One region of the Pantoea sp. S-LA4 genome, then DNA from elsewhere that is predicted to be linked to it. Evidence: predicted binding sites of a transcription regulator. Region 1 holds the regulator's gene; each other region holds the start of a gene.
The links. Region 1 encodes PurR, which represses purine synthesis genes. Its sites were predicted from a motif close to CANGCAAACGTTTGCNTG; they were not measured.

Region 1 (8,025 bases):
TTTTGCGCTGGAAGTGGTTGATGCGGTGATCGCTAACTGGTCAGCTGACCGCATTGGTATCCGCGTATCGCCTATCGGCAGCTTCCAGAATCTGGATAACGGTCCGGATGAGGAAGAAGCAGCGCTGTGGTACATCGGTGAGCTGGCAAAACGCAATATCGCTTACCTGCACCTCTCCGAGCCAGACTGGGCTGGCGGCAAGCCGTACAGCGATGCCTTCCGTGAGAAAGTGCGTAACCTGTTCCCTGGCGCGATCATTGGCGCAGGTGCTTATACCGTTGAGAAAGCGGACGATCTGATCGCCCGCGGCCTGATCGATGCGGTGGCGTTTGGTCGTGATTATATCGCGAACCCGGATCTGGTGGAGCGCCTGCAGCAGGATGCGCCGCTGAACCCGCAACGTCCGGAAAGTTTCTACGGCGGCGGTGCTGAAGGCTATATCGATTACCCGACGCTGTAATCTTCTTACAGGCTGCCATCCGGGAAGATGATGGCAGCCATTATTCACTGGCGATTTTGATCGCTATACTTAGCGCTGGTGTCATCCGGCGATGGCGTTTTGATTATTAAAGAGGATGTTATGCGTTTACTTCATACCATGCTGCGCGTTGGCGATCTGCAACGTTCGATCGATTTCTACACCCGTGTGCTGGGCATGCGCGTGCTGCGTCAGAGCGAAAACACCGAATACAAATATACGCTGGCCTTTGTGGGCTATACCGAAGAGAGCGAAGGTGCAGTCATCGAGCTGACCTACAACTGGGGCGTGGATAAATATGACCTCGGCAATGCTTACGGACACATTGCGCTGGGCGTTGATGATGTGGCTGCGGCCTGCGAACGCATCCGTAACGATGGCGGCAACGTCACGCGTGAAGCGGGTCCGGTGAAAGGCGGCTCGACCATCATTGCCTTTGTTGAAGATCCCGATGGTTACAAAATCGAACTGATCGAAAACAAACACGCCGGTCACGGCCTGGGCAACTAAGCCTGCTCTTCAGCCTGCCCTGCCGGGTGGGCTGATCTTCTCTGCTCTTCTTCATCTGCTGCACCCGGGCCCGTTTTTTGCCATAATGCGCGCTGCCCTTTTTCTGCAATGAGATCCTGATGTCTGAATCGAATTCCCCCCATGCACTCAATCAACGTTTCCGTGGCTTCTATCCGGTGGTCATCGACGTGGAAACCGCCGGTTTCAACGCGCAGACTGACGCGCTGCTGGAGATCGCGGCCACCACGCTGAAAATGGATGAAGAGGGTTGGATCCATCTCGACCAGACGCTGCATTTTCACGTTGAACCTTTTGTCGGCTCGCTGCTGCATCCTGAAGCGCTGGCATTTACCGGCATCGATCCCAGTAACCCGCTGCGCGGCGCAGTGAGTGAATATGAAGCGCTGCACGCCATCTTTAAGATGGTGCGTAAAGGCATTAAGGATACCGGCTGTAATCGCGCCATTATGGTGGCGCACAACGCCACTTTCGATCTCAACTTCATGAATGCCGCCGCCGAACGCGCCAGCCTGAAACGCAATCCGTTTCACCCGTTCGCCACCTTTGATACCGCGGCGCTGAGCGGACTGGTGCTGGGTCAGACGGTGCTGGCGAAAGCCTGTAAAGCGGCAGGAATGGATTTTGACAGTACCCAGGCGCACTCGGCGCTGTACGATACCCAGCAGACCGCTATTTTGTTCTGTGAACTGGTGAATCGCTGGAAGCGACTGGGTGGATGGCCGCTGCCGTTTGCTGAAGGCGAGCCATCAGCGACCGCTGACTGAAGAACCGGCAATGAAAGACAATGAAAAAGGCCGACATCGCGTCGGCCTTTCTGTTTTATTCCGCTTCTTTAAACTTCTCTGCGGTCTCTGTGATCAGCGACTGCAGTTCACCGCGCTGGAACATCTCGACGATGATGTCACATCCGCCGACCAGCTCGCCATCAATCCACAGCTGTGGAAAGGTTGGCCAGTTGGCATATTTCGGCAGCTCTGCACGAATGTCCGGGTTCTGCAGAATATCCACGTAAGCAAAGCGCTCACCGCAGGCTGACAGCGCCTGAACCGCCTGCGCAGAGAAACCGCAGCTTGGCAGTTTCGGTGAACCTTTCATGAACAGCAGGATCGGGTTTTCTGCGATCTGGCGCTGAATTTTTTCTACAGTACTCATAATTGCCTTCCTTAATTCGTCACTTCGTGTTTGTTTATTGTAGCGACTTCGCACCAGGACTGAAAACGAGATTTTACCGCTGCCGGATTAAATCGCCATGTTTGTTAAGTCCGCTCATCAGCCCTGATGCCACCCGGTTATTAACGGCCAGTAACATATTAATAATTTGCAATAGTTTTGCCGATATAAGACGCTGAAAATGTTCATTTTCAACGCAATTGCGTGAGGCCGAAAGATTAATAAAAAAAGGCGTTACTGTTTTCAAACGAACTGGACTAGAATGGCATCGGCGCTGATCCTGGATCAGATTATTCCCAACTTTGTCGCGGTGCGTAGTGGCCCTGACAACTTAACTAAAACCGGACTATGCGTTTAATCATTACGCTTTTCATTCTTGCCTTTGCGCAACTGTTCTTTAACATCGCTTCTGCCTCACCGCAGGCGCCGGTGAATGTCAGTTCGCATAAAGCAGAGAAAAAGAGTGCGCGCGAAGATGAGCGCCGCAAGCGTCGCCCGCTGAAAACGGCGGCAAAGAAAACACGCGTCAGTCCGGTTCAGAAGCTCAAAGTCAAAAAACAGAAAAAAAGCGAACTCACCGCCAGCCATCTTCCCGCTAAGAAAAGTAAAACCTCCCTGAAAACGGCCAGTAAAAAACGCTACGGCCACCAGCGTTCGCTTAAAACCGTTGACGCCAGCAGCAGTGACACCGGCACCATTAAAATGAGCAAGTCACATCGTCAGCGTTACCAGAAAGCGCGCGAAACGGCGATGACCAAGCTGATGGGCCAGTTGGGCAAACCTTATCAATGGGGTGGCACCTCACCGCATACCGGTTTTGATTGCAGCGGCCTGGTCTGGTACGCCTATAAAGATTTGGTCAAGTTCAAGATCCCGCGCACCGCCAATGAGATGTTCCATCTGCGCGACGCCGCGCCGGTTAAACGTGAGTCACTGGAGAAAGGCGATTTAGTCTTTTTCCGCATCAATGGCCGCGGCACCGCCGATCACGTTGGGGTTTATCTCGGCAACGGCAAATTCATTCAGTCACCGCGTACCGGCAAAGATATTCAGATCAGTGCGCTGGGTGAAGACTACTGGCAGCGCCACTATATTGGTGCGCGTCGGGTCATGACGCCAAAGACCATTCGCTAACGCAGCCGTTGAGCGATCGCCAGACAGCAAAAAGCCGGGCCATGCCCGGCTTTTTCGATCAGTGCAGAATCGCGGTGAAGCTAAAAGCGACAATCATCAGCAGGCAGCCGACGGTAGTCATCAGCGCCAGTTTCAAATCGGTACTCATTTAACTCTCCTTAGTCACAATTTTTGTGGGGTTAAGCCATTTTCCCACAGGACCGGGTAAAAATCTCGTTTTATCCGCCCAGCCTTGTTAGAATCCTGCCTTTGTTGCGCAACGCGCGCAGCCCCGGTTCCGTTTGCTCTCTTTTCAGGCGCTCATTACCCGCCAGTCGCCCTGTTTACCGGTCAGAAAACCTGCATAATTGCGCAGAAAACCCTGAGCAGACGCAAACGTTTAACATTATGCTTATCATTGCGTTAGATAAGCCCTGGAGTCCGATTTTAATGGCAACAATTAAAGATGTGGCAAAACGCGCCGGCGTCTCAACGACCACCGTTTCGCACGTCATCAATAAAACGCGTTTTGTCGCTGAAGAGACGCGCAACGCCGTCTGGCAGGCGATTCAGGAACTGCACTATTCGCCCAGCGCCGTGGCGCGCAGCCTGAAGGTGAATCACACCAAAACGCTGGGCCTGCTGGCGACTTCCAGCGAAGCGCCCTACTTTGCTGAAATTATTGAAGCAGTGGAAAACCACTGTTTCGACAAAGGCTATACCCTGATTCTGGGTAATGCGCACAATGATCTGCAGAAGCAGCGCGCCTATCTCAGCATGATGGCGCAAAAGCGCGTCGATGGGCTGCTGGTGATGTGCTCTGAGTATCCGGACGATCTGCTGAAAATGCTGGAAGAGAACCGTAACATCCCGATGGTGGTAATGGACTGGGGCGAATCCCGCGCCGACTTTACCGACACGGTGCTGGACAATGCGTTTCAGGGCGGTTATCTCGCCGGGCGTTATCTGATTGAGCGTGGCCATCGCGAGATTGGCGCCATCCCCGGCCAGATGGAGCGCAACACCGGAGGCGGACGTCACGCCGGCTTCCTGAAGGCGCTGGAAGAAGCGGGTATTCAGCCGCGTGCCGAGTGGATTGTCCAGGGTGACTTTGAACCTGAATCGGGCTATCAGGCAATGCAGCAGATCCTGTCGCAGAAACAGCGCCCGACCGCGGTGTTCTGTGGTGGCGATATCATGGCGATGGGGGCGATTTGCGCCGCCGATGAGATGGGATTGCGCGTGCCGCAGGACATTTCGGTGATCGGCTATGACAATGTGCGCAACGCGCGCTACTTCGCGCCGGCGCTGACCACCGTTCATCAGCCGAAAGCGCAGCTGGGTGAGAAAGCGCTGGAGATGTTGCTGGATCGCATCACCAGCAAACGTGAGATTTCTCAGACCATCGAAGTGCATCCAACCCTGATTGAACGTCGTTCCGTAGCTGATGGTCCGTTCCGCGACTACCGCCGTTAATCTTCGCTTAACCACTCCTGATTAAGCGTTTGCGCATCACCCAGATAGCTGAGTAACCAGCCGGTCGCCGGTGATGCGCGATCTTCCGCCCAGCTGACACAACAGGGACTCTCCGGAAAAGCCACCGGCAGGGTCAGCTCCACCAGCGCGCCGCTGTCCAGCAACGGCCGGGCCAGATGACCAGGCACCATCGCCACGCACAATCCCGCCAGTACGCAATCCAGCCCGGTCTGCCATTCCGGCACCACCAGCCGACGCTGGTTGTCGAGCGTCCACGTCATCCGGCGTGGCAGCGCGCGCGAAGTATCTTCCAGAACCAGCGACGGCCAGCTGCGCAGGGTATCGTCATCTATCTGGCTCACTTCCGTCAGCGGATGGTGGTTCGCGACCACGCAGCGCCAGTTGAGCGTCCCCATATCGCGAAAGGCAAAGCGGCCGCCGACCGGGATCGCCTGAGTCGCGCCGATAGCAACCTCCACCCGGCCATCCGCCAGCGCATCCCAGACGCCGTTGAACACTTCATAACTGATGTGCAACTCCATGTCAGGAAAGTGCCGGTAAAAATCCTTCACTAATTGTCGGGTACGCTGCGGCTTGACGATACAGTCCACCGCAATACTTAACTGCCCGCGCCAGCCGTTGGCCAGCTGCTGACACTGGCGGCGGGTGGCGAGCATTTTTTTGATGACGCTGCGCCCTTCCCGGACAAAATGCTCTCCCGCAGGGGTTAATACCACCTCACGATGCTGACGTTCAAACAGCGGAACCGCCAGCCAGGTCTCCAGCTGGCGCACCGTGTAGCTGATAGCCGACGGCACCCGATGCAGCTCCTGCGCCGCCGCGCTGAAGCTGCCACCGCGCGCCACGGCATCCACCACTTCTAACGCATATTCTGACCACATATTCTGCCTTCAAATTTTTTAACAGCAATCGGCAAATATTAGCGTTTCACAGCGGCAAACGCACCTTTTACACTCTGCCGCGTTCAACCTGCAAAATGAGAATCAGATGTCACCGTCAAAAGGATTTATGCCTTATCTCGCTCTGCTGAGCATGCTGGGCTTTTTAGCCACCGATATGTACCTGCCCGCGTTTGGCGCGATGCAGCAAACTTTCAATACCTCGCCAGGCCTGATCAGTGCCAGCATGAGCCTGTTCCTGGCCGGTTTTGCCTGCGGCCAGCTGTTCTGGGGTCCGCTCTCCGATCGCATCGGGCGTAAGCCGGTGCTGCTGGCTGGACTGGCGCTGTTCGCCGTCGGCTGTGCCGGTATGCTGTGGGTAGAGGATATTTTTCTGATGCTGGCGCTGCGCTTTGTTCAGGCGATTGGCGTCTGTGCGGCCGCTGTCAGCTGGCAGGCGCTGGTGGTCGATCGCTATCCGGCCGCACGTGCTAATAAGGTGTTTGCCACCATCATGCCGCTGGTGGCGCTTTCGCCAGCCCTGGCACCGCTATTAGGCGCGTGGCTGATTGGTCATTTCCACTGGCGTTCGATCTTCCTGGTGCTGACGCTGATTGCGCTGGCCTTGATCCTCACGACGCTGCGCCTGCCGTCGGGCCGCAAAGCAACGGGCAACCAGGGCGCAAATCCGGGCTTTTTTACCCTGCTTAAATCCCGGGTTTACAGTGGTAACGTACTGATTTATTCCGCCTGTTCCGCCAGCTTTTTCGCCTGGCTGACCGGCTCACCCTTTATTCTGGCCGATCTGGGCCTGTCGCCCGCCGATATTGGTCTGAGTTATCTGCCGCAGACGGTTGCCTTCCTGATTGGTGGCTTCGGCTGCCGTGCCCTGCTTAACCGTTTTAAAGGGGCGCAGCTGCTGCCGTGGCTGCTGGCGGTCTACAGTCTGAGCATCCTGGCGCTGTTTGCCGTCGCACTCTCCGGCCACAGTACGCTGCTGAGCCTGCTGCTGCCGTTCTGCGGCATGGCGCTGGCTAACGGTGCTATCTATCCGATTGTGGTCTCCGCCGCACTGATGCCTTTCCCGGATGCGACCGGTAAAGCCGCTGCGCTGCAGAATACGCTACAGCTGGGATTATGCTTTGCCGCCAGCCTGGCCGTCTCCGCCGGATTAACCCAGCCACTGCTGACCACAACCCTGATAATGGCCCTGACCATTCTGCTCGCCCTGCTCGGCTTCGCGCTGCAGCGGGTGACAAACGCACAATCTGATGTTGCCACCCCCACGACCGCCTGCCAGGATAATCACTGAGGCAATGATTTTTAGTTAGCAACCTAACAATAAGTCATTGAATATTGACCCGCGTGAGAATATACTCATTCGGGTCAATAATTCTGCTACAAATCAACAACATAATAACGTAACAAACTGATTGGCAACCGGGTTGCCGGGATGGCGTCTGCGCGCGCGTTACTGTTACCGTGCCTGATGCTTTTGAACCGTTTCAATCCTCTGTATCACGCCAGATCTCTGGTTTACGGAGTCATCCGTGACTTTTCTCAATTCCTGAAGAAATTGACTATTCTTTTTCAGGTTAAGATTGGACAGGTGGTGGAGAAGCTATGAGTTCATCGTATGTAGAAGAAGTGAGCCTCGAAGAAAACCATTGGTATCGCATCGTTCACGAATTGCTGGAAAAAGCGGATATCGAAATTAATGGCTCACGGAGCTGGGATATTCAGGTGAAAAATCCTGACTTCTTTAAACGTGTCCTGCAGGAAGGATCGCTGGGTCTGGGCGAGAGTTATATGGATGGCTGGTGGGAATGCGATCGGCTGGATATATTTTTCCACCACGTACTCAAACATAAACTGGATCAGCAACTCCCTCATCACTTTAAAGATACGCTGCGTATTGCCGCGGCGCGCTTAACTAATCTCCAGTCGAAAAAACGCGCCTGGATTGTCGGTAAAGAGCATTACGATTTAGGAAACGATTTGTTTTCTCTGATGCTTGATCCCTATATGCAGTACTCCTGCGGCTACTGGAAAGAGGCCACGACGCTGGCCGCTGCGCAGGAAGCGAAGCTGGATATGATCTGCCGTAAATTAGGGCTGGAGCCTGGCATGTCGCTGCTGGATATTGGCTGCGGCTGGGGAGGACTGGCCGAATTTGCCGCCCGTCATTATGGCGTGAAAGTTCACGGCGTTACCATTTCCGCCGAACAGCAGAAGCTGGCACAACAGCGTTGTGAAGGTTTAGACGTCACTATTTTATTGCAGGATTATCGCGACCTGAATGAGCAGTTTGACCGTATTGTCTCGGTCGGCATGTTTGAACATGTCGGACCGAAAAAT
Region 2 (8,025 bases), 1.0 Mb from region 1:
GGTGAAGACCAGATAAATGACGCCCGCCACAATCGCGAAGTAGAACGGTTGCCAGGTACTTTTACCGGCCAGCTGAGTGGCTTTCACCACATCTTCCAGCCCCAGCAGGGAGACCAGCGCCGTCGCCTTGAGGATAACCTGCCAGTTGTTGCCAATGCCCGGCAGCGCATAGCGCATCATTGCCGGAAACAGTATGCGGCGGAACACCTGTGAACCGGTGAAACCAAAGGCGGTTGCCGCTTCGATCTGCCCTTTTGGCACCGCCATGAAGGCGCCGCGAAAGGTTTCAGTGAAGTAAGCACCATAGATAAAGCCGAGCGTGATGATACCCGCGACCATCGGGTCGATATCAAACTGGGCCAGACCCAGCGCGTCGGTCACCTGATTGAGCACAATCTGCAGACCGTAGAAGATCAGCAGCATAAGAACGAGGTCCGGCACACCGCGAATCAGGGTGGTGTAGCCTTCAAAAATCATCGCCAGCAGTCGGTTACGGGACAGTTTGGCACCGGCCCCGATCAGGCCGAGCAGCACTGCCAGTACCACTGAGGTCAGCGCCAGTTCCAGCGTCACCAGCGTGCCCCGAAGAATTACATCAGAATAGCCATACAGCATCGAAAGGGTCCTGTCGTGCGGTGGAAACGGAACGCTGCCCGCCAGTAGTGCGCGGGCAGCTTTGCTCAGCCAGGTCGTTGCGGATGTCAGCAGGCCGGTCAATGCCAGTGACAACAACGCCGACCGCTGTCGGCAATTGCTGCACCTGCATCCGGTCCGCTCACCTCAGCAATCAGTCGGCAGAGCGACAGGATGGTTAGTCGCCGTACACATTAAAGTCGAAATACTTCTTCGCAATCTTGTCGTAGGTGCCATCTTTACGCATCTCAGCAAAGGCTTTGTCGATGGCGGCTTTCAGTTCGCTGTCATCTTTACGCAGCCCCATACCGGTACCGACGCCGAAGATTTTGTCATCTTTCACTGCCGGACCGGCGAACGCGTAGTTTTTACCAACCGGCTGCTTCAGGAACCCTTCGCTCGCCTGGACTTCGTCCTGGAACGCGGCATCAATTCGCCCGGCATTGAGATCCTGATAGACCAGATCCTGGTTGGCATACGGCGTCACGTTGACGCCTTTTGGCCGCCAGTTCTGGTTGGCGTAGGTTTCCTGCGTAGTCCCCTGTAACAGGCCGATATTTTTGCCTTTCAGCGACTCAATCGTCGGCTCGATTTTTGAACCTTTCGGTGCCACTAAGCGCGCGTTGGCGGCGTAGAGTTTTTCCGAGAAGGCAATTTCTTCCTGACGTTTTGCTGTGATCGAAAGAGAAGAGATGATGGCGTCAATCTTCTTCGCTTTCAGCGAAGGGATCAGCGCGTCGAAGTCGCTCTCAACGTAGGTACATTGGGTATGAATGCGTTTACAGATTTCGTTAGCGAGGTCGATATCAAAGCCCACTAACTGCCCTTGCGCGTTTTTTGACTCAAACGGTGGGTAGGTTGGATCTGTACCGATGCGGATTGAACCTGGCACCGCCGCAAATACGCTGGCAGCACTGGATAAACCCAGCATCAGGGAAAGAGCCAGAACACGCTTTTTCATAGATTACCCTCAAGTGAAGTGCTTTTTGTTATGTGGTTCGTGATGTGTTTGCGCAAAGTAATTTGCATGTTTCATGCCAGTTCTGCAAGTTATCCGCGCACTTAGCGTGACGTGGGACAGCCGAAAACGCTGAGTTTGTCAGGGGAATATAACAGTGAAGTAAAAGAGAAAAAGCGATGATGTTAACTTTTGGTGCATCAAATGCACGAAGAGTGATCCGAGGCGCGCTTATGCACTAAATAAGTGCGCCAGCGGAACTTTATGCACCCTGCCAGCGCGTGAACAAATCCTCTGGCAATTCGATATCAAACTGATCGATGACCCGATTAACCGTTTGATCAACCAGTTGCTCAATGGTTTCAGGACGATGATAAAACGCCGGTACCGGTGGCATGATAATCGCGCCCAGCTCGGCCGCGGTGGTCATCATGCGCAGGTGGCCAACGTGCAGCGGTGTTTCCCGCACGCACAGAACCAGCCTGCGCCGCTCTTTTAATACCACGTCAGCCGCACGGGTCAGCAGCGAATCGCTGTAGCTGTGGACAATGCCGGACAGGGTCTTCATTGAGCACGGCAAAATCGCCATTCCCAGGGTTTTAAACGATCCTGATGAGATGCTTGCTGCAATATCGCGCACGTCATGCACCACATCGGCCAGCGCCTGCACGTCACGCAGTGAGTAATCACTCTCCAGCCCCAGCGTCTGACGCGCCGCCTGGCTCATCACCAGATGGGTTTCCACCTCATCGACCTGCTGCAAAACCTGCAGCATACGCACGCCATAAATCACCCCGCTGGCGCCAGAGATGCCAATGATGAGTCGTTTCATATTCCAACCTTGCTGTATCCGGATGCACCATCATAACGCGGCCAGGCGATTTCTGAAAACAAACAGGGCGGGATTGCTCCCGCCCTGCTTTCTCTGCTTTAACGCTGGCGCTTAGCCTTCGTTGTGCAGTTCGAGGTTCTCAACTTCATTCTGCCGCTGAAGCGCTTTAGCATCATCATTACGCAGCGATTCAAGATACTCCAGATACTGCTGATCGACATCTTTTGTCACGTAAACCCCGTTAAACACCGAACATTCAAACTGGGTAATATCCGGGTTCTCTTCACGCACTGCTTCGATCAGATCGTCGAGGTCCTGGAAAATCAGCGCATCGGCTTTAATCAGCTGGCGAATCTCTTCCACTTCACGCCCGTGAGCAATCAGCTCGGTGGCGCTAGGCATATCAATGCCATAGACGTTCGGGAAACGAATTTCCGGTGCCGCTGACGCCAGGTAAACCCGCTTCGCACCAGCTTCACGCGCCATCTCAATAATCTGCTCAGAGGTGGTGCCGCGCACGATGGAGTCATCCACCAGCAACACGTTTTTATCCCGGAACTCGGCGCGGTTAGCGTTCAGCTTGCGGCGCACAGCGCTGCGGCGCAACTGCTGACCCGGCATGATAAAGGTACGACCAACGTAACGGTTTTTCACGAAGCCCTGACGATAGGGTTTATCGAGAATGCGCGCAATTTCCAGCGCGATATCGGTCGAGGTTTCCGGAATCGGGATCACCACATCGATATCAAGATCTTCCCACTCACGGGCAATTTTCTCACCCAGCTTAGTACCCATACGGACACGGGCGCTGTAGACCGAAATCTTGTCGAGGAAAGAGTCGGGACGGGCAAAGTAGACGTACTCGAACAGGCAGGGATTGCTTTTCGGGTTTTCGGCGCACTGGCGGGTCGAGAGCTGACCCTGCTCAGTGACGTAGACCGCTTCACCCGGCGCAACGTCACGGATAAATTCAAACCCCAGCGTATCCAGCGCCACGCTCTCCGAGGCGACCATATATTCGGTACGGCCATCCGCAATTACGCGTTTGCCCAGCACCAGCGGCCGGATGCCGTTCGGGTCGCGGAACGCCACCATGCCATGACCGATGATCATCGCCACCACCGCATAGGCGCCGCGCACCTGCTGGTGCACCGCCGCGACGGCAGCAAAAATATTGTCGGCTTCCAGCGGATCGTTCTGGAAGCGATCCAGCTCCTGCGCAAAAATATTCAGCAGAATTTCAGAATCTGAGGTGGTATTCACATGACGACGGCCTTTTTCGAACAGATGCTTACGCAGTTCGTGGGCGTTGGTCAGATTACCGTTATGTGCCAGCGTGATACCGTACGGCGAGTTTACGTAGAATGGCTGCGCTTCAGAGGCACTTGAGCTGCCCGCGGTAGGATAACGCGCGTGACCAATCCCCATGTTGCCCTGCAGACGCTGCATGTGGCGTGCTTCGAAAACGTCGCTGACCAGGCCATTGGCCTTACGCAGACGGAAGCACTTCAGCGCATCGATAGTACAAATGCCTGCGGCATCCTGCCCGCGGTGCTGGAGCACCGTTAACGCGTCATAGATCGACTGGTTGACCGGCATGAAACCGGTGATACCGACAATACCGCACATGTTGTCATTTCCTCATTAAGCCGCACTCCCGGTCGCATCACCGGGGTAAAAAACTCGACGTGCTTTTCAGGTAATCGAAAAACCACCTGATTATATAACTGAACTCGGGAATGAGTTGAGACTGTTGCCAGTCCGGACTTTTTGAAAAGCCGGTGAAAGTATCGAGGAAGAACAGCAAAGCGGCTACTATCAGCACACCACGCAACGCCCCGAAACAGACGCCCAACACCCGGTCGGTTCCCGACAGGCCGGTTTTTTCCACCAGCGAGCCGATCACGTAATTCACAATCGCACCGACAATCAGGGTGGCGACAAACAACACCCCAATGGCGATACCGTTACGAACCAGTTCGTCGTCAAACCCTGTAAACCAGACTGCAAGGTAGGCGTAGTAATGACTGGCGACAAAAAACGCGCATCCCCAGGTAACAAGAGATAAGGCTTCCCGGACAAACCCACGGATCAGGCTGACCAGAGCCGAAAAACCAACTACCGCAATAATGACGTAATCAATCCAGATCATGAACTCTTCCAGCGCCAGTGCCATTGCACCCCTGCATCCAGTTCGGGGCGCATTCTAACAGAAAAAGAAAACGTTTGCGTAGCGGTTTTCCTGTTCTGCATCCATAAAAAAGGCGATGAAAAAAACCTTCGTCGCCTGGTTGATTCCCTAACGGTCAGCCCGTTGAAAATCATCATTTTTTTACCCGTTTCGCCACGTTAGCCGCCTGTGCTAAGGCGCTAAAGGCGCTGCCTGTTACTGTTATCGGCAGCGCCAATCGCCAGGGTTAGCGCGCGCTGTATGGCTTCACCACACCGCCCAGTCCGGAGATGCCTTTCAGCTCGCCGACTGCACTCTGCATTTTAGCTTTTGAGGCGTCCGGTCCGACGTAAATGCGGGTGATCTGTCCCTGTACCGGCGTTGACGGCACGGTAAAGGCGCGATAACCCGACAGCCGCAGCTGCGCGACAATCTCATTCACTTTGCTGGCATTTTTCAGTGCGCCCAGCTGAACCACATAGGCCTGACCCGCAGGCGCGACGGGTTCCGCGGCTTTCGGCTGCTCAGTCTGCTTCGGCTGCTCTACCGGTTTGGGTTGCTCAACCGGTTTCGGTTTTGGCTGTTCGACCGGTTTTGACTTCGGCTGCTCAACCGGCTTCGGTTTTGGCTGTTCGACCGGTTTGGGTTTCACCTGCACTGGCGTTGACTGATGGACCGGCGGTGGCGTGACCACGGCGGGCTCGCTCTCTTCTGCCGGTCTGGTCCGTCCCTGATCAGCCGGTGCGCTGGTTTTGCCATTGCTGCTGCTGACCGCATTACCGGCACCTTCCGGCGGCTGCGCGGGCAGCGTCTGGGTCACCGGCGGCACCATCTCGCTGTCCTGCTGATCGTCCGGTTTCGGTACCAGCGGAATGGCAGCGAACTCCTCTTTATAGTGCTTCTTCTGCCCGTCCAGCAGCCCCGGCAATACAATCACGCCGACGGCGACCAGAATAACGGTGCCGACTAAACGGTTCTGAAACTTACTTGCCACGCCCTTTCTCCGTTTCAATCGATTCCATGACCTGTGCCACGGTGTGGAACGAACCACACACCAGCACAATGTCCTGCGGCTGCGCCTGCTGGCGCGCCTGCTGCCAGGCCTGTTCTACCGTGCTGAATGCCTCGCCCTGCGGCAGCCATTCCAGCAGCTGCGCCGCGGTGGCCCCGCGAGGCCCGTCGAGCGGCGCGCAGTACCAGCGATCCACCGCCGGTGATAGCGCCGCCAGCGTGCCGGCAATATCTTTGTCATGCAGCATACCCACCACCGCATGAACCTTGCCGGTTTTTGGCAGCGTCGCCAGGCGTGACGCCAGATAGGTCGCCGCGTGCGGATTATGCGCCACGTCCAGAATCACCCGTGGCGATTCACTCAGGGTCTGAAAGCGACCCGGCAGCATGGCTAACGGCAGGCTGGCGCGGATCTGCGCTTCACTGACCTGCAGCCCGGACGCGCGCAGCGCCACCAGCGCCGTCGCTGCATTCGGCAGCGGTACCTGCGGCAGCGGCAGATCGTTCAGCTCGCCATGCGCGTCACGCAGCGACCAGCTTTCCGGCTGTTCACGGTAAGACCAGTCACGATTGCGTTGCAGCAGCGCCGCGCCCTTTTCACTGGCCACCGCCGCAATACTGCGCGGCATATCAGGTTCACCCACTACCGCCGGTTTACCGGCCCGGAAAACGCCCGCTTTCTCACGACCAATACTTTCCCGATCCGGGCCAAGCCAGTCGATATGATCGAGTGCGATGCTGGTGACCACCGCGACATCCGCATCCACAATATTGGTGGCATCGAGCCGTCCGCCGAGACCCACTTCCAGGATCACTACGTCCAGCTGCGCCTGTTGAAACAGCTTCAGCGCTGACAGGGTGCCAAATTCGAAATAGGTCAGAGAGATGTCACCGCGTCCGGCTTCGATGTCGGCGAAACTGGCGCAGTGCTGTGCTTCGCTCAGCTCCTGGCCCTGAACCCGTACCCGTTCGGTATAGCGCACCAGATGCGGCGAACTGTAGACGCCAACGCGATAGCCAGCCGCCATCAGCAGCGTTTCCAGCGTGCGACAGGTGGTGCCTTTGCCGTTGGTACCGGCGACGGTGAAGACGAAGGGAGCCGGTTTCAGCAGGTCGAGACGTTGCGCCACCTGGCGAATACGATCCAGGCCCAGTTCGATGGCCTGAGTATGCAGGTGCTCAAGATAATAAAGCCACGTGGCCAAAGGCGACGTGGCTTGAGGGAGGTGAAGATTGTCCATATGTCCCGTTTTGCTTATTTATACCCGGCAGACGGAGGCTGAGGTATACGGTGCATTGGTAAAAGGCGCGACGGGCGCGCCTCTCTATCTCCTGTCAGGCCTCGTTGCTCTCCGGTTGAGTCGTCGCCGGGGCAGACTCTTCACCATCGTGCAGCGGTGCTGGCAGGTTCATCATTTTCGCCAGCAGGCTTGCCAGTTTGTACCGCATTTCCGGACGGCGAATGATCATATCAATCGCGCCCTTTTCAATCAGGAACTCACTGCGCTGGAAGCCCGGCGGCAGTTTTTCACGCACGGTCTGCTCGATTACGCGAGGACCGGCAAAGCCAATCAGCGCTTTCGGTTCCGCCACGTTGAGGTCGCCCAGCATGGCGAAACTGGCTGACACGCCGCCCATGGTCGGGTCGGTCAGTACCGAAATATAAGGCAGACCGCGCTCCTGCATTTTAGCCAGCGCGGCGCTGGTTTTCGCCATCTGCATCAGCGACATCAGCGCTTCCTGCATACGCGCCCCGCCACTGGCGGAGAAACAGATCAGCGGGCAATTATCTTCCAGTGCCTGCTCAACCGCACGCACAAAGCGAGCGCCCACTACTGAACCCATTGAACCGCCCATAAAGGCAAATTCAAAGGCGGCCGCCACAACCGGCATACCATGCAGCTGGCCTTTCATCACGATCAGCGCATCTTTCTCGTCAGTCGCTTTTTGCGCAGCAATCAGACGATCTTTGTACTTTTTCGAGTCGCGGAACTTCAGCAGATCTTTGGGTTCCAGTTCACTGCCGAGCTCAACCAGGGTGCCCTGATCGAGGAAGCTGCCGAGGCGCTCACGGGCGTGCATACGCATGTGATGGTCACACTTCGGACAGACTTCAAGATTACGCTCCAGCTCGGCACGGTAGAGAACCTGGCCACAGCTGTCGCACTTGGTCCAGACCCCTTCCGGGATACTGGCGCGGCGCGCAGGCGTAACGTTGCTTTTATTAAGAATGCGTTCAATCCAGCTCATTGATGACCTTTCTGTTTAAAACTGACCTGGTCCAGTCGTCTTGATACTGCTGAAAACCGCTTCAGCAGACGGTAAATGTCGCTCATTAAACCACAACCCGTTCAGACTGTGGATAAAAATCTGGTCTTACCCCTGAGCGAAGCTGCCGTTCAGGGCTGCTTCTGCTGCTTT
Region 3 (8,025 bases), 2.4 Mb from region 1:
CTGGCGCTGGCGACGGGCGGACTGTCGCTGATTTTCGCCCGCATTGCGCTGGGCGTTGCCGAAACGCCGATTTCGCCCTCCGGCGGCAAAATGAATGCCAGCTGGATGCCGAAATCGGAACGCGGCCGCGGCGCAGCCATAATGGATTGCGGCAGCCCGCTGGGTGTGGCGTTTGGTGGACTGATCATCGCCTATCTGATCGACATGCTCGATTCGTGGCGGCTGGCGTTTATCGTCGCCGGCCTGTTCAGCATGTCGCTGGCGCTGCTGGCGTGGTACAAGCTGCGCGATCGTCCGGAAGAGGACCCACGGGTTAACGCCGCCGAACTGGCGCAGATACGACAGGGTCGTGACGAGGGTGCGCAGCCGGATGCGCCGCCGCCAGCCGGTCCGGGCGTCGACTGGCGATCGCTGTGCGGTCTGATGTTTGGCCGGGCGACCTGGGCGATGATCTACTTTGGCCTGATGACCTGGGGACCCAGCTATCTGGCGCAGGCACGCGGCTTCGATTTGCGCTCCATCGGTAACGCCACCTTTGTGATTTTTATGCTGGGCGCAGCAGGATCACTCGGTGCCGGGTTCGCCGTCGATGCGCTGGTGAAGCGTGGCTTTCAGCACGGAACGGTGGTGAAGAGCCTGATTGCGCTGTCGGGCGGCGTTACGCTGCTGATCTTCTTTGCGTTGCCGGATGTCGCTAACCCGATTACCGCGGTGGCGATGCTGTCGGTCGCCTCCTTCTTCCTGACCGGCGGCGGCAGTATCTACTGGAGCATTCCGGCGCTGATCGCCCATCCGGCGCGCGCCGGCCTGGTCGGCGGTTTTATGAATATGGCGGGCAGCGTGGGCGGCATTCTGGTGCCGATCCTCGCTGGCCTGATCCTTGAGCTCACCGGCGGCTATGGCGGTGTGCTGACTTTCTTTACCTTGTGCGCCGCGCTCTACGTGATCGGCACGCTGTTTATCCGTTTTGCGCCGCCGGCCGCGCCGTTGCCAACCGGCAGCACCCAAATCAGCTAACCGCTCTCGCCTGGCGGTCAGGCTGCCGGGCGACATCTTACAGGAGAGACTATGCTTCGTTTTGCCGCTAATCTGACCATGCTCTACACCGAATATCCGTTTTATGAACGCTTCGATCGCGCCGCTGAAGCCGGATTTGAGGCGGTCGAATTTTTCTTCCCCTATGGCCTGGAGAGCGCCGATATCCAGCAGGCATTGGATCGCAATCAGCAGCAGCTGGTGCTGTTTAACATGCCGCTGGGTGACTGGGATGCCGGTGACCGTGGATTCGCGGCGCAACCGGCGCGGCGTGAGGAGTTCCGCCGTGCTATCGACCAGGCGGTGAGCTATGGGCAGCAGCTGAAACCGCCACGTATTAACTGCCCGTCAGGACCGGCCGCGGGACAGGGCGATCCTCTGCCTACCCTGCGCGAAAATTTTGCCCTGGCGGCCAGCGCGCTCAGGGCGCATGACATTCAACTGGTGCTGGAGCCGATTAATCACGGTGATGTGCCCGGCGCGGTGATCTCCGGCGTGGAGCAGGCGGTGCGACTGTTTGACCAGATCGGCAGTGATAATCTGGCGGTGCAATATGACCTCTGGCATTCGCTGCGCGCCGGTGAAGATCCGTATCGCGTGCTGCCCGCCTTTATCGACCGTATTGCGCATATCCAGATTGCGGACGTTCCCGGTCGTCACCAGCCCGGCAGCGGCGAAGTCGATTTCGGGCGATTGTTCACGCTGCTGGATAACCTCAACTATGACGGCTGGGTCAGCCTGGAGTTTCATCCGCAGGGCACAACGGACGCCAGCTTTGCCCATCTGCGTCAGCTTGGGGTGCTGAAATAAAAAAGGCCGCTGCCCTGACGGGAGCGGCCTGATGCGGCTATCGCGGCGGTTAATGTGCGTCGATAAACACAATCTTCAGCACAAACAGCAGTGCGACAATCACCACGCAAGGGCTGATTTCGCGCCAGCGGCCGGTGCCAAGTTTCATCACGCAGTAAGCGATAAAGCCCAGCGCAATGCCTTCGGTAATAGAGAAGCTGAACGGCATCATCGCGGTGGTGACGAAAGCGGGCACCGCTTCGGTCAAATCATCCCAGCGCACGCGCGACAGGCTGGCGGTCATCAAAACGCCGACATAAATCAGCGCACCGGCTGCGGCGTAGCCTGGCACCATGGCCGCCAGCGGCGACAGGAACATCACCAGCAAAAACAGCACGCCGGTGACCACCGCCATCAAACCGGTGCGGCCACCAATCGCGACGCCCGAGGTGCTTTCAATGTAGGCGGTGACCGAAGAGGTTCCTGCCAGCGCGCCGCTGACCGAGCTGATGCTGTCAACATAGAGCGCCTGCTGCATACGCGGGAAGGTGCCGGTTTCATCGGTCAGCCCGGCTTTGTCAGTGACACCGATCAGCGTGCCGGAGGAGTCGAACAGATTGACCAGCATAAAGGAGAAGATGACGCCAGCCATGCCGATGTTGAATGCACCTTTGATGTCGACCTGGCCCACCACTGAGCTGATGGCCGGCGGCGCGGAAAACAGGCCAACAAACTTCACGTCACCCAGCATCCAGCCAATGGCGGTAGTGACCACCATAGAGATCAGTACGGCGGCATGGATATTACGTGACGCCAGAATAGCGATAATAAAGAAACCCAGCGCGCCCAGCAGTACGCTGTGCGAAGTCAGGTTGCCTACCGCCACCAGCGTATCGGGATTGGGCACAATAATGCCGGCATTTTTTAGCCCCATCATGGCGATAAACAAACCAATCCCGGCGGTGATGCCGACGCGCAGACTCAGCGGAATGTTGGCAATCATCCAGTAGCGCACCCGCAGCAGCGTCAGGATCAGCAGGCCCACCGCACCCCAGAAGATCGCGCCCATGCCGACCTGCCAGGAATAGCCCATCGCGCCCACCACCACAAAGGCGAAAAAGGCGTTCAGCCCCATCGCCGGTGCCAGCGCCACCGGCAGATTGGCAAACAGCCCCATCAGAATACTGCCGAAGGCGGCAATCAGGCAGGTGGTGACAAACACCGCCTGGGTGTCCATACCGGCCACGCCAAGGATCTGCGGGTTCACAAAGACGATGTAAACCATGGTGAGAAAGGTGGTTACCCCTGCGATCACTTCGGTGCGCACCGTGGTGCCATGTTCCTGCAGTTTAAAGATGCGCTGCAAAAGGCCTTGCTTGCTCATGCCATCCATCCAGAAGAAAAAATCATCGGCGCGTATCCTGGCGATTTTACCAGGCCAATACAATGATTTTTCGCAACCGATTGCCACTCTCGCAATCTTCGCTCAGTACGGTAGAGTGAGGGACGCCCATAAAATCAAAGGATAGAGTCTGATGTCAGTAGAATGCGTCTTTTTCGATTGCGATGGCACGCTGGTGGACAGCGAACTGCTCTGTACCCAGGCCTACGTCAATACCTTCGCCCGCTATGGCATCGACCTGTCGCTGCAGCAGATGTTTGAGCAGTATAAAGGCGTCAAACTGTACGACATCATCCGCGACGTCGGTGAAGCGCATCAGACGTCGTTACCGATGGAAGAGGTGGAAACCGCCTACCGTGCCGAAGTGGCACAGCTGTTTGACCAGCATCTCAAGCCGATCGACGGCGCGAAAGCGCTGGTTGAGCAGATCAAAGTGCCGATGTGCGTGGTGTCGAACGGAACGGTGAAGAAGATGCAGCACTCGCTGGGCTTAACCGGCATGCTGCCGCGGTTTGCTGATCGTCTCTACAGCGGTTATGACATTCTGCACTGGAAGCCCGATCCGGAACTGATGTACCACGCTGCCGAGCAGATGCAGGTCGCGATTGAGCGCTGCATCCTGGTGGATGACTCTGAAGCGGGCGCGCGTGCCGGCATTGCCGCCGGTATTCCGGTCTTCTACTACTGCGCCGATGCGCATAACCCGGAACTGGATCATCCGCTGGTGACGCGATTCGACAACATGGCGGAGCTGCCCGCGCTGTGGCGCGCCCGCGGCTGGGACCTGGTATAACAGGCTTCAGCCGGGCCCGGCCTGTCGTGTCAGCAGCGCGCGCAGCCCGTCAGCTGACGAAGTGACGTTTATCGACGCGTTTAAGCACCATCGCCAGCAGCAGGCTGCCGCCCAGCGTGACGCCGAATACCCACGGCAGATCGAGCCACGGACGTGACATATCGTCGTAATGATGGGTACGCAGATAGTGGATAAACAGCGCGTGAAAACCGTAGATCGGCAGTGAATAGCGCGCAATCAGCGCTAAACCCGGCAGCGCGCGCTGGTTAAGCGCGTTTTTAAACACCATCAGCAGACTGATCGCCGCGATAAATACCAGAGGCCCGCAGTAGAGATACCAGGTGTCGTTAAACGCCCCGTTGACCCGTAACGCCTGCTTTGTGCCCAGCGCAATGCCTATGACGCAGGCGATAAATACGCCAGTGGCGGCAGGCGTCAGCCCACGTCTTGTCGTCTCCATGGTGCCGATCGCCCGTCCTAACAGTGCATACAGCAGGTAATAGATGCTGTCACCGCTGACATAGAGGTTGACCGGCAGAAAGTGAAACGGCCCCAGCGACTGGCTGACGGTATTGGGATTGGCCAGTACCGCCAGCACCAGCACCAGCAGCGCCACATAACGCGCCTGCACGCTTTTCACCTGTATCAGCGGCGACATCAGATAGATGCCGATCAGCGCAAAAAAGAACCACAGATGATAAAAAACCGGCTTTTGCAGCATTTTCAGAATCGAGCGCCCTTCACTGATCGGCGTCAGCCAGGTGATGTAGGCCAGCGACACGGCGCTGTAAAATAACAGGCAGAGCACCAGCCGTATCATGTGGCGCGGCTGCGCGCTGCGCTCACCAAAAAACAGGTAGCCGGAGATCATAAAAAACAGCGGTACGCAGACCCGTGAGGCGGAGTTCAGCAGGTTAGCAACATCCCAGCTGGCGCCGGTTACCGCCATGGGGCCGGTGATATACCAGGTGGTGGTGTGGATCACGATCACCATCAGGCAGGCAACCGCGCGTAAATTATCGATCCAGTAAATCTTCTGCGGCATGGCGTCCTCTTGCGCATAGCGTCCGTGCGAAGAAGGGTAGCCAGGCGCGGCGATGGCAACAACCTTTGGCCGCAGGATTCAGAGACCTCTGTATGGCTGCAACAGGCGATTACGGTGAAACCGCGCCGCAACCGCACAGGATTTCCGGCTGCACATCGCGCGGTCAAAGGGTATACTGTTGCCCTCTTTTTTCATCTAGCCAATCGCGTGCAAATTCAACATGCAAAAGTTTGATACCAAGACCTTTCAGGGCCTGATCCTGACCTTGCAGGATTACTGGGCACGTCAGGGCTGCACCATTGTTCAACCGCTGGACATGGAAGTAGGCGCTGGCACTTCACACCCGATGACCTGCCTGCGCGCACTCGGCCCGGAGCCGATCGCCGCCGCTTACGTGCAGCCGTCTCGCCGTCCGACCGATGGTCGCTACGGTGAGAACCCGAACCGCTTACAGCACTATTACCAGTTCCAGGTGATCATTAAACCGTCACCGGACAACATTCAGGAGCTGTATCTCGGGTCGCTGAAAGAGCTGGGTATGGACCCGACGGTGCATGACATTCGCTTCGTGGAAGATAACTGGGAAAACCCGACGCTGGGTGCCTGGGGACTGGGCTGGGAAGTGTGGCTCAACGGCATGGAAGTGACGCAGTTTACTTACTTCCAGCAGGTCGGTGGCCTGGAGTGCAAGCCGGTGACCGGTGAGATCACCTATGGCCTGGAGCGTCTGGCGATGTATATCCAGGGCGTCGACAGCGTCTACGATCTGGTGTGGAGCGACGGTCCGCTGGGTAAAACCACCTACGGCGACGTGTTCCATCAGAACGAAGTGGAGCAATCCACCTATAACTTCGAATACGCCGACGTCGATTTCCTCTTTACCTGCTTTGAGCAGTACGAGAAAGAGGCGCAGCATCTGCTGGCGCTGGAAAAACCGCTGCCGCTGCCCGCTTACGAACGCATCCTGAAAGCCGCACACAGCTTTAACCTGCTGGATGCACGCAAAGCGATCTCGGTCACCGAGCGCCAGCGCTATATTCTGCGTATCCGCACCCTGACGAAAGCCGTGGCTGAAGCTTACTACGCCTCTCGCGAGGCACTGGGCTTCCCGATGTGCAATAACAAAAAGTAAGAGGCAGCCATGACTGACAAAACTTTCCTGGTGGAGATCGGCACCGAAGAGCTGCCACCAAAAGCCCTGCGCAGCCTGGCTGAAGCCTTTGCTGCGCAGGTTACTGCGGAACTTGATGCCGCTAACCTGAACCACGGTGAGGTGACCTGGTTTGCCGCGCCGCGCCGTCTGGCGCTGAAAGTCGCTAACCTCAGCGCTTCCCAGCCCGATCGGGAAGTGGAAAAACGCGGTCCGGCGGTCAGCGCGGCGTTTGACGCCGACGGTAACGCCACCAAAGCCGCAGAAGGCTGGGCACGCGGTAACGGTATCACCGTTGATCAGGCTGAACGTCTGAGCACCGATAAAGGCGAATGGCTGGTTTATCGCGCCCAGGTTAAGGGCGAAGCTGCGCAAACCCTGCTGCCAGCGATGATCGCTACCGCGCTGAGCAAACTGCCGGTGCCAAAACTGATGCGCTGGGGCGACAGCGATGTGCAGTTTGTCCGTCCGGTTCACACCGTGACCCTGCTGCTCGGCGAAGAGCTGATCCCGGCCACCATTCTGGGCATCGACTCGGCGCGGACTATTCGTGGTCACCGCTTCATGGGCGAACAGGACATCACCCTTGATAATGCCGATCAGTATCCGGATGTGCTGGAGAAACGCGGTAAAGTGATCGCCGATTACCAGACCCGTAAAGCGATGATCAAGGCTGATGCCGAAGCGGCCGCGCGCCGTCTGGGCGGTAATGCCGATCTCAGCGACAGCCTGCTGGAAGAGGTCACGTCGCTGGTGGAGTGGCCAGTCGTCCTGACCGCCACCTTTGAAGAGAAATTCCTCAAGGTGCCGGCTGAAGCGCTGGTTTACACCATGAAAGGCGATCAGAAATATTTCCCGGTGTATGACAATGACGGCAACCTGCTGCCGAACTTCATTTTTGTCACCAATATCGAATCCAGCGATCCGCGCCAGATTATCTGGGGTAACGAGAAAGTGGTGCGTCCGCGTCTGGCCGATGCGGAGTTCTTCTTCAATACCGACCGCAAAAAGCGTCTGGAAGATCATCTGCCACGGCTGGAAACGGTGCTGTTCCAGAAAGATCTGGGCACGCTGCGTGATAAAACCGATCGCATTCAGGCGCTGGCGGGCTGGATTGCCGGTGAAATTGGTGCCGATGTGAATCACGCCACCCGCGCCGGTCTGCTGTCGAAGTGTGACCTGATGACCAACATGGTCTTCGAGTTCACCGACACTCAGGGCGTGATGGGGATGCACTACGCGCGCCACGACGGCGAAGCCGAAGATGTGGCGGTGGCGCTGAATGAGCAGTATCAGCCACGCTTTGCCGGTGATGCGCTGCCTTCCAGCCCGGTCGCCTGTGCGCTGGCGATTGCCGATAAAATGGATACGCTGGCCGGTATTTTCGGCATTGGTCAGCATCCAAAAGGCGACAAAGATCCGTTCGCACTGCGTCGTGCGGCGCTGGGCGTGCTGCGTATTATTGTTGAGAAGAACCTGCCGCTCGACCTGCAAACCCTCACCGAGGAAGCGGTGCGTCTGTATGGCAGCAAGCTGAGCAACGCTCGCGTGGTGGATGATGTGATCGACTTTATGCTGGGCCGCTTCCGCGCCTGGTATCAGGAAGAAGGTCACAGCATTGATACGCTGCAGGCGGTACTGGCGCGTCGTCCGACCCGTCCGGCAGACTTCGATGCCCGCATGAAAGCGGTGTCGCATTTCCGTACGCTGGATGCCGCCGCTGCGCTGGCCGCCGCCAACAAGCGCGTCTCTAACATTCTGGCAAAATCGACCGAAACGCTGAATGACAGCGTGCAGGCGTCGCTGCTGAA
Region 4 (8,025 bases), 1.3 Mb from region 1:
ATTATCACATTGCAGTTGCGTCAGCAGCGGCAGCGTGGCCTGTAATGTCTGGAAAGCGGGCAGTTCCGGCAGGCTGTCGCTGTGGGCGCTCAGCATCTGACTGTAGCGGGTACGTTGCGTCTGATAGAGCCGCGCCAGTGAGGCGTCATCCAGCACGCAATACTGGCGATAGCTGCGCTCCAGCTCAACCGCGGTGCGAGCCATCGCCTCGCTGCGACGCACGTCGGTAAAGGTATTGCGGTTGGTATCGGCCGCCTGCTCGCTCAGGGCGGAGAGGCTCTCCCACGCCTGCCAGGCCAGCACCAGCAGCGGTAGCAGCACCAGCACAAAGGCCATCAGCACCAGCTGGCGCAGAGAACGGGGAAATAAACGCCATCTTTTCACGCGGCCGCTTCCTTAGAAAATTGCTGACTGGATGCTAGCGGACTCTGATGCAGGAAGAAAGAGGCAGACAAGAAAACGGCAGGCGCACTGGCCTGCCGTAGAGGCGACGCCAGCGGCATCGCACAGGAATGGGTGGAGCCTTACTCAACGTGACGTCCGGCGTTTGATAACGTTGCAAAGCAAACGATTATCGATGAGGTGGACGGCAGGCTCCGTTTGGTGCGTCATTCGGTTTTTATGAGCTCTTTTCCGCCAGGCGGGGCAATCATAAACAGGTGAATGAGCAGCTGACAGAGTATAGCAATTTTCATGCCAGTTAATAAATAGTGATATTTTTCAGAAGATTGCCAGAACCCTGCGCCTGTTGCAGCGTTTATTAGCCGCTGCAACAGGCAAAACTGTCGCCTGACAGCAACAGCCAGGCACTGCGAATAATTAGTTGATAAAAATCAGCAGGATAAATGTCGCCTGATAGCGACACCCGAAAGCGACTTCTGTCGTCATTTGCCAACAACCGCCTGAAAAGAAAACAGGAGGCACGGTGGCCTCCTGTTGTTATCAATAAAGTTATCAGCGCATATTTTAACCCAGCTGTTTACGCGCGTTGCGGAAGATACGCATCCACGGGCTGTCTTCGCCCCACTCTGCCGGATGCCAGGAGTTGCTGACGGTGCGGAACACCCGCTCCGGATGCGGCATCATAATGGTGACGCGACCGCTTTCATTGGTCACGGCGGTAATGCCGTTAGGAGAACCATTCGGGTTAGCCGGATAGGTTTCTGTCACTTTGCCGAAGTTATCGATAAAGCGCAGCGCCACCAGGCCTTTCGACTCCAGTGCAGCCAGATGTGCCTGGTCGCGGACTTCAACGAAGCCTTCACCGTGGGAAACGGCGATTGGCATATGCGATCCCGCCATGCCGTCGAGCAACAGCGACGGGCTGGCGGCCACTTCGACCAGGCTGAAACGGGCTTCAAACCGCTCCGACTGGTTACGCACAAAGCGTGGCCACAGGTCACTGCCAGGGATCAGTTCACGCAGATTGGACATCATCTGACAACCGTTGCAGACGCCCAGCGCCAGAGTCTGCGGACGGTGGAAGAAGGTCTCAAACTCATCACGAACGCGCGGGTTGAACAGAATCGATTTCGCCCAGCCCTCACCGGCACCCAGCACATCGCCGTACGAGAAGCCGCCACAGGCGACCAGCGCCTGAAACTCTTCCAGACCGCGACGGCCCGCCAGCAGGTCGCTCATATGCACATCAACCGCGGTAAAACCGGCACGATCAAAGGCCGCCGCCATTTCAACATGGGAGTTGACGCCCTGCTCGCGCAGCACCGCGACCCGCGGACGCGCGCCGGTGGCGATCATTGGCGCCGCCACATCCTCCTGCGGGTTGAAGGTCAGCGTGACGTTCAGACCCGGATCGTTGTCGTTCTTCTTCGCTTCGTGTTCCTGATCGGCACAGGCCGGGTTGTCACGCAGGCGCTGCATCTGCCAGGTGGTTTCCGCCCACCAGGTGCGCAGCGTGCTCCGGCTTTCGCTGTAGACCGCGCTATCACCCGAACGAATCACAAAACGGTCGCCCGGCTGCGCGTGGCCCAGCAGATGACTGCATTCAGCCAGACCGTGATTGGCCAGCACCTGCTCAACCACCGCGCGATCGGCGGCGTTGATCTGAATCACCGCACCCAGCTCTTCGGTAAACAGGGCGGCCAGCGGGTCGTTGCCCAGCGCCGCGATATCCACCTCAACGCCACAGTGTCCGGCAAAAGCCATCTCTGCCAGCGTCACTAACAGGCCACCATCAGAACGGTCGTGATAGGCCAGCAGCTTCTGCTGCGCCACCAGCGCCTGCATGGCGTTGAAGAAGCCCGCCAGCTGAGTCGCATCACGTACATCGGCAGGCTTGTCGCCCAGCTGACGATAAACCTGCGACAGCGCCGTGGCGCCCAGGGTATTGGCCCCGTTGCCGAGGTCGATCAGCAGCAGCAGGTTTTCCCGATCGGGCTGCAGCTGTGGCGTAACGGTACGGCGCACATCTTCAACCCGCGCAAACGCGGTGATCACCAGCGACAGCGGCGAAGTCATTTCACGCTGTTCATTACCTTCCTGCCAGCGGGTCTTCATCGACATCGAATCTTTACCGACCGGAATGGTGATGCCCAGCGCCGGACAAAGCTCTTCGCCAACGGCTTTGACCGCCGCGTAGAGACCGGCATCTTCACCCGGATGACCGGCAGCCGACATCCAGTTAGCTGACAGCTTGACGCGTTTCAGCGAGCCGATCGCGGTCGCCGCCAGGTTGGTCAGCGCTTCACCCACCGCCAGACGGCCGGAGGCAGCGAAATCGAGCAGCGCAACCGGTGCGCGCTCGCCCAGGGCAAAGGCTTCACCGTGATAGCTGTCGAGGCTGGCGGTGGTCACGGCGCAGTTAGCTACCGGGATCTGCCACGGACCGACCATCTGGTCGCGCGCGACCATGCCGGTCACGCTGCGGTCACCGATAGTGATCAGGAAGGTTTTCTCCGCCACGGCGGGCAGATGCAGCACGCGATTCACCGCATCCACCAGGGTAATGCCATCACGCTGCAGTTCACTGCCCTGCGCCTGCTGCGTCACCACGTCACGCGTCATCTTCGGCGTTTTGCCCAGCAGCACGTCGAGCGGCATGTCGATCGGTTTATTGTCGAAATGGCTGTCGCTCAGGCTCAGATGCAGCTCTTCGGTGGCTTCACCGATCACCGCAAACGGCGCGCGTTCACGCTGGCAAATCGCTTCGAACTCCGCCAGCTTCTCCGGTGCTACCGCCATCACATAACGTTCCTGTGATTCGTTGCACCACACTTCCAGCGGACTCATGCCTGGCTCATCGTTCAGGATATCGCGCAGGTTAAACTGACCGCCACGGCCGCCATCGCTGACCAGCTCAGGCATCGCATTCGACAGACCGCCGGCGCCCACGTCATGGATAAACAGAATCGGGTTGTCATCGCCCAGCTGCCAGCAGCGATCGATCACTTCCTGACAGCGACGCTCCATCTCCGGGTTGTCACGCTGAACCGACGCGAAGTCGAGATCGGCGTCTGACTGGCCGGAAGCCATTGAGGATGCCGCACCGCCGCCGAGGCCGATATTCATGGCCGGACCGCCCAGCACCACCAGCTTCGCGCCTACGGTGATTTCACCTTTCTGCACGTGGTCAGCACGAATATTACCAATGCCACCCGCCAGCATGATCGGCTTGTGGTAGCCACGCAGCTCGGTGCCATTGTGGCTGGTGACCTGCTCTTCGTAGGTACGGAAGTAGCCGTTCAGCGCCGGACGTCCAAATTCGTTGTTAAACGCTGCGCCACCCAGTGGGCCGTCGGTCATGATTTCCAGCGCGCTGACGATGCGGTCCGGCTTGCCGAAATCCTCTTCCCACGGCTGTTCAAAGCCAGGAATACGCAGGTTCGATACCGAGAAGCCAACCAGGCCCGCTTTTGGCTTGGCACCGCGACCGGTTGCACCTTCATCACGGATTTCGCCGCCGGAGCCGGTAGCGGCGCCTGGCCACGGCGAGATCGCCGTCGGGTGGTTGTGCGTCTCAACTTTCATCAGGATATGCGCCGCTTCCTGATGCCAGCGGTATTCACTTTCTGCGGCGTCGGCGAAGAACCGGCCGACGTCGGACCCTTCCATCACCGCGGCGTTATCTTTGTAAGCAGACAGCACGTAATCGGGCGTCTGCTCCATGGTGTTTTTGATCATCTTAAACAGCGACTTCGGCTGTTTCTCGCCATCAATGACCCAGTCGGCGTTGAAGATTTTATGACGGCAGTGCTCGGAGTTGGCCTGCGCGAACATATAGAGTTCAATGTCGTTGGGATTGCGGCCCAGGCGGGTGAACGCCGCCAGCAGATAGTCAATTTCATCGTCGGCCAGCGCCAGACCCAGCGTGAGATTGGCCTGAACCAGCGCCTGACGACCCTCGCCCAGCACATCGACACTTTTCACCGGCTGCGGGGAATGATGAGCAAACAGCTGCTCAGCCTGCGCCAAGTCGCTGTAGACCGTCTCCATCATGCGGTCATGCAGCAGTGCACCAAGCGACTGCCACTGCGCTTCTGTTAACTGTGGTGCCTGCACATAAAACGCCAGACCGCGCTCCAGGCGACGCACCTGCGGAAGATCGCAGTTGTGGGCAATGTCGGTAGCCTTCGATGACCAGGGTGAAATAGTGCCGGGACGCGGTGTCACCAGCAGCAGACGCCCTTGTGGCGCATGTTCAGCGAGAGAAGGACCATATTTCAGCAGACGCTGTAAACGGGTCTGTTGGTCAGCGCTCAGTGGCGCGCTGACATCGGCAAAATGGACGTACTCAGCGTAAATATCACTCACCGGCAGGTGAGCGTCCTGAAAGCGGGTCAGCAGTTTGTTTACACGAAATGCCGACAGAGCGGGCGAACCACGCAGAATTTCCATCATAAGATCTCTCGTCTTCGAAACGCCGGGCGACGCTTCATTGGGCGCAACAGGGGAAAACGGGGCGTATTATAGAGAAAGCGACCTCGCGACGAAACCGTTTGCGCACAATTTTTGGCAACCCGGATTTGCCTGAAATTTGCGCAAAACCTGCTATATGAGTTGCTCAGCTGCGCTTTGTTGCGCAAAATGCCCCTCGCTCTGGGAGTTCAAAGAAGACAAATACTGCCTTTAAAAGACAGAGGCCTTAGAGCCAGCGAGAGATAACTATTTGAAACGCCTAAAATTTAATTATCTGTTTATCGGTCTGGTCGCCGTGCTGTTAGCAATGGCATTGTGGCCATCCATCCCGTGGTATGGCGGTGGGCAGGATACGATTTCACAGATTAAATCACGGGGAGTGTTGCGTGTCAGCACCATCAATTCCCCGCTGACTTACTACACCGTAAATCAATCTCCGGCCGGTATGGACTACGAGCTGGCAAAACGCTTTGCCGATTATCTGGGCGTGAAACTCAAGGTTACGGTTCGCCCGAACCTGAGTGACCTGTTTGACGACCTGGATGAGGGGAAAGCGGATGTGCTGGCGGCTGGCCTGAATTACAACAGCGAACGTCTGGCACGGTATCGCACCGGGCCCGGCTACTACAACGTTTCGCAACAGCTGGTGTATCGCGTGGATAAGCCACGCCCGAAAAACCTCGGCGATCTCAAGGGGCGGCTGACGGTCGCCTCGGGATCGGCCTATCTCTCGACCCTGAAAAGCGCTCGCTCTAATCAGTTCCCCGATCTGGACTGGGCGATCGCCACTGACCAGAGTCCGAAAGCGCTGCTGGAAGCGGTGGCGGATGGCAAAATCGATTACACCATTGGCGACTCGGTGACCATTGCGCTGCTGCAGCGTATCTATCCTCAATTGGCGGTGGCGTTTGACGTCACCGATGAGGAGCCGGTCACCTGGTACGTTAAGCACAGTGACGATGACAGCCTCAACGCGGCGATGCTCGACTTCTTTAACGGCATGGGCGAAGAAGGCGCGATGGCGCGGCTGGAGGAGAAGTATCTCGGCCACGTCGGCACCTTTGATTATGTGGATACCCGCACCTTCCTGCGCGCCATCGACAACACCCTGCCCGACATCAAACCGCTGTTCGAGAAGTACGCCACCAGCATCGACTGGCGTCTGCTGGCCGCTATCTCTTACCAGGAGTCGCACTGGAATCCGCAGGCCACCTCGCCGACCGGCGTGCGCGGCATGATGATGCTGACCCGTAATACTGCTGAAAGCCTGGACGTGGGTGACCGCACCGATCCGGAACAGAGCATTCGCGGCGGCAGCCAGTATCTGCAAAACATGATGGAGAAAGTGCCGCAAACCATCCCGGAAGATGAGCGTATCTGGTTTGCGCTGGCCGCCTATAACATGGGCTATGCCCACATGCTGGACGTACGGAAACTGACGGCCCGCCAGGGCGGCAATCCGGATAGTTGGGCTGACGTTAAGCTGCGGCTGCCGATGCTGAGCCAGAAGCGTTACTACACGCAGACCACCTACGGCTACGCGCGCGGGCACGAAGCGTATAACTACGTGGAGAACATCCGTAAGTATCAGATCAGTCTGGTGGGGTATCTGCAGGAGCAGGAGAAACGCCTGGCGCAGCAGATGGCGGCACAAGCGGAACTGGCAAAAGGCTATCCGGCCGTCGAACCAAACATCGCCATGAACTAACCCTGGCGCTGCGCCTGACGCAGCGCTTTGTTCTGCTCGCGCCGCATCCGGAAGAAATCACTCAGCATCGCGGCACACTCGTCTGCTAATACGCCGCTGTGCAATTCAACCTGATGATTCATGCCGGGATGACCCAGCACATCGAGCAGCGATCCTGCCGCCCCGGTTTTGACATCATGCGCGCCATACACCAGCCGGGTAATCCGGCTGTGAACCATCGCACCGGCACACATCACGCACGGCTCCAGCGTCACGTAGAGCGTGGTATTCAGCAGACGATAATTTTCCAGCACCTTGCCGCCCTGACGCAGCGCCATCATCTCCGCATGGGCGGTGGGATCGTGCTGACCAATCGGGCGATTCCAGCCTTCGCCAATCACCCGATCCTCCTGTACCAGCACCGCCCCGACCGGCACCTCGCCCTGCTCCCAGGCCAGGCGTGCCAGACCAAGCGCGTGGCGCATCCAGTATTCATCGTGTTGTTGATTCATGCAGGCCACTCCCGGCGACAGAAAAGCGGCGCATTATAGCGGTCTCCCGCGCTGTGTTGAAACTTATTCCAGCTGTTGCAGCTCGCCGGCCGGCGTCACCCGCCAGCGATGCTGGCAGAAAAACAGCAGCGGGTTGTCCTGCTTGCTGTCGCTGTAGCCACTGTAGAGCTGCAGCGGCGTGCCGATTTGCTCCTCCAGCTGCGCCACTTTCTCATGACCGAGGCAGCGCATCGCCAGCACCCGTCCACCCCAGCCGCGCTGCATCTGGCTGGCGATCAGTTTTACCCGAGGCAGAAACGCAGAGTCGTAATAGACCTGCTCCACCAGTGACTGCGGCGAACCGGTAATCAGCCAGACATCGGCATCATCGCTGCCGAGATAGTCGGTCAGACGCTGTTGCACCACCGGGAAAGCCCTGACCCGCAGACGAAACCATTGGGCAAACTCCGCTTCAAGACGCAGCAGGGTGCGCTCTGAATGACCAAAAGTGATTGACCAGAGCAGCAGGCTCATCGGCCAGCGCGCCGCCCGGCCTTTGAACAGCAATCCTATGCCGACGACGGGCAGCAGCGGCCCCACCAGCAGCAGATTCAGCGGCCGGCGTCGCAGCAGATAACGCATGAAAGTGCCAAACATATCCTGCTGGTGCAGCGTGCCGTCCAGGTCAAAAAATACGATGCGACGTTGTGTACCCTTGGTCAAACAACACTCCTTTTCGCTGATTTTGCGTTAATAGAGACTATTGTAGCCATCATCAGGCGGCACGGCGATGGCTGTCATTTTTAATTCCGATGACTACAATGCCAGATGAATAGTTTATTCTTCGCAAATTACTCCTGAATCATGAGGATTGGGCATGAGTTCATTGCTGCGCATTCGCCAGCTTTATCCCCGTCTGGCGTTGAACGAACGCCGGCTGGCTGATTTTTTGCTGTCACAACCCGATCGGGC

Region 2: cvpA (colicin V production protein) is a predicted target of PurR. The motif match lies at 4,639-4,656, and genes of this name have one in related genera.
Region 3: ACX3P5_RS19125 (NCS2 family permease) is a predicted target of PurR. The motif match lies at 3,278-3,295, and genes of this name have one in related genera.
Region 4: purL (phosphoribosylformylglycinamidine synthase) is a predicted target of PurR. The motif match lies at 4,945-4,962, and genes of this name have one in related genera.

The regions. Positions count from the first base shown of each region.
Region 1 is NZ_JBTLRC010000002.1:1,492,495-1,500,519, reverse strand. Features, by position in the region: gene nemA (alkene reductase) at 1-460, shown strand, start outside; gene gloA (lactoylglutathione lyase) at 581-988, shown strand; gene rnt (ribonuclease T) at 1,108-1,773, shown strand; gene ACX3P5_RS07855 (Grx4 family monothiol glutaredoxin) at 1,829-2,164, opposite strand; gene ACX3P5_RS07850 (C40 family peptidase) at 2,528-3,313, shown strand; gene cydH (cytochrome bd-I oxidase subunit CydH) at 3,372-3,461, opposite strand; gene purR (HTH-type transcriptional repressor PurR) at 3,743-4,768, shown strand; gene punR (DNA-binding transcriptional activator PunR) at 4,765-5,670, opposite strand; gene punC (purine nucleoside transporter PunC) at 5,777-6,979, shown strand; gene cfa (cyclopropane fatty acyl phospholipid synthase) at 7,291-8,025, shown strand, end outside.
Region 2 is NZ_JBTLRC010000002.1:2,542,383-2,550,407, forward strand. Features, by position in the region: gene ACX3P5_RS12605 (histidine ABC transporter permease HisQ) at 1-615, opposite strand, end outside; gene argT (lysine/arginine/ornithine ABC transporter substrate-binding protein ArgT) at 812-1,594, opposite strand; gene ACX3P5_RS12615 (UbiX family flavin prenyltransferase) at 1,854-2,423, opposite strand; gene purF (amidophosphoribosyltransferase) at 2,535-4,052, opposite strand; gene cvpA (colicin V production protein) at 4,090-4,575, opposite strand; gene dedD (cell division protein DedD) at 4,841-5,587, opposite strand; gene folC (bifunctional tetrahydrofolate synthase/dihydrofolate synthase) at 5,577-6,845, opposite strand; gene accD (acetyl-CoA carboxylase, carboxyltransferase subunit beta) at 6,940-7,854, opposite strand; gene ACX3P5_RS12645 (DedA family protein) at 8,004-8,025, opposite strand, start outside.
Region 3 is NZ_JBTLRC010000002.1:3,878,909-3,886,933, forward strand. Features, by position in the region: gene ACX3P5_RS19115 (MFS transporter) at 1-1,017, shown strand, start outside; gene ACX3P5_RS19120 (hydroxypyruvate isomerase family protein) at 1,069-1,845, shown strand; gene ACX3P5_RS19125 (NCS2 family permease) at 1,895-3,208, opposite strand; gene yieH (6-phosphogluconate phosphatase) at 3,360-4,019, shown strand; gene ACX3P5_RS19135 (acyltransferase) at 4,069-5,064, opposite strand; gene glyQ (glycine--tRNA ligase subunit alpha) at 5,285-6,196, shown strand; gene glyS (glycine--tRNA ligase subunit beta) at 6,206-8,025, shown strand, end outside.
Region 4 is NZ_JBTLRC010000002.1:2,745,830-2,753,854, forward strand. Features, by position in the region: gene ACX3P5_RS13595 (sensor histidine kinase) at 1-384, opposite strand, end outside; gene purL (phosphoribosylformylglycinamidine synthase) at 967-4,857, opposite strand; gene mltF (membrane-bound lytic murein transglycosylase MltF) at 5,126-6,583, shown strand; gene tadA (tRNA adenosine(34) deaminase TadA) at 6,580-7,074, opposite strand; gene yfhb (phosphatidylglycerophosphatase C) at 7,138-7,776, opposite strand; gene ACX3P5_RS13620 (MurR/RpiR family transcriptional regulator) at 7,931-8,025, shown strand, end outside.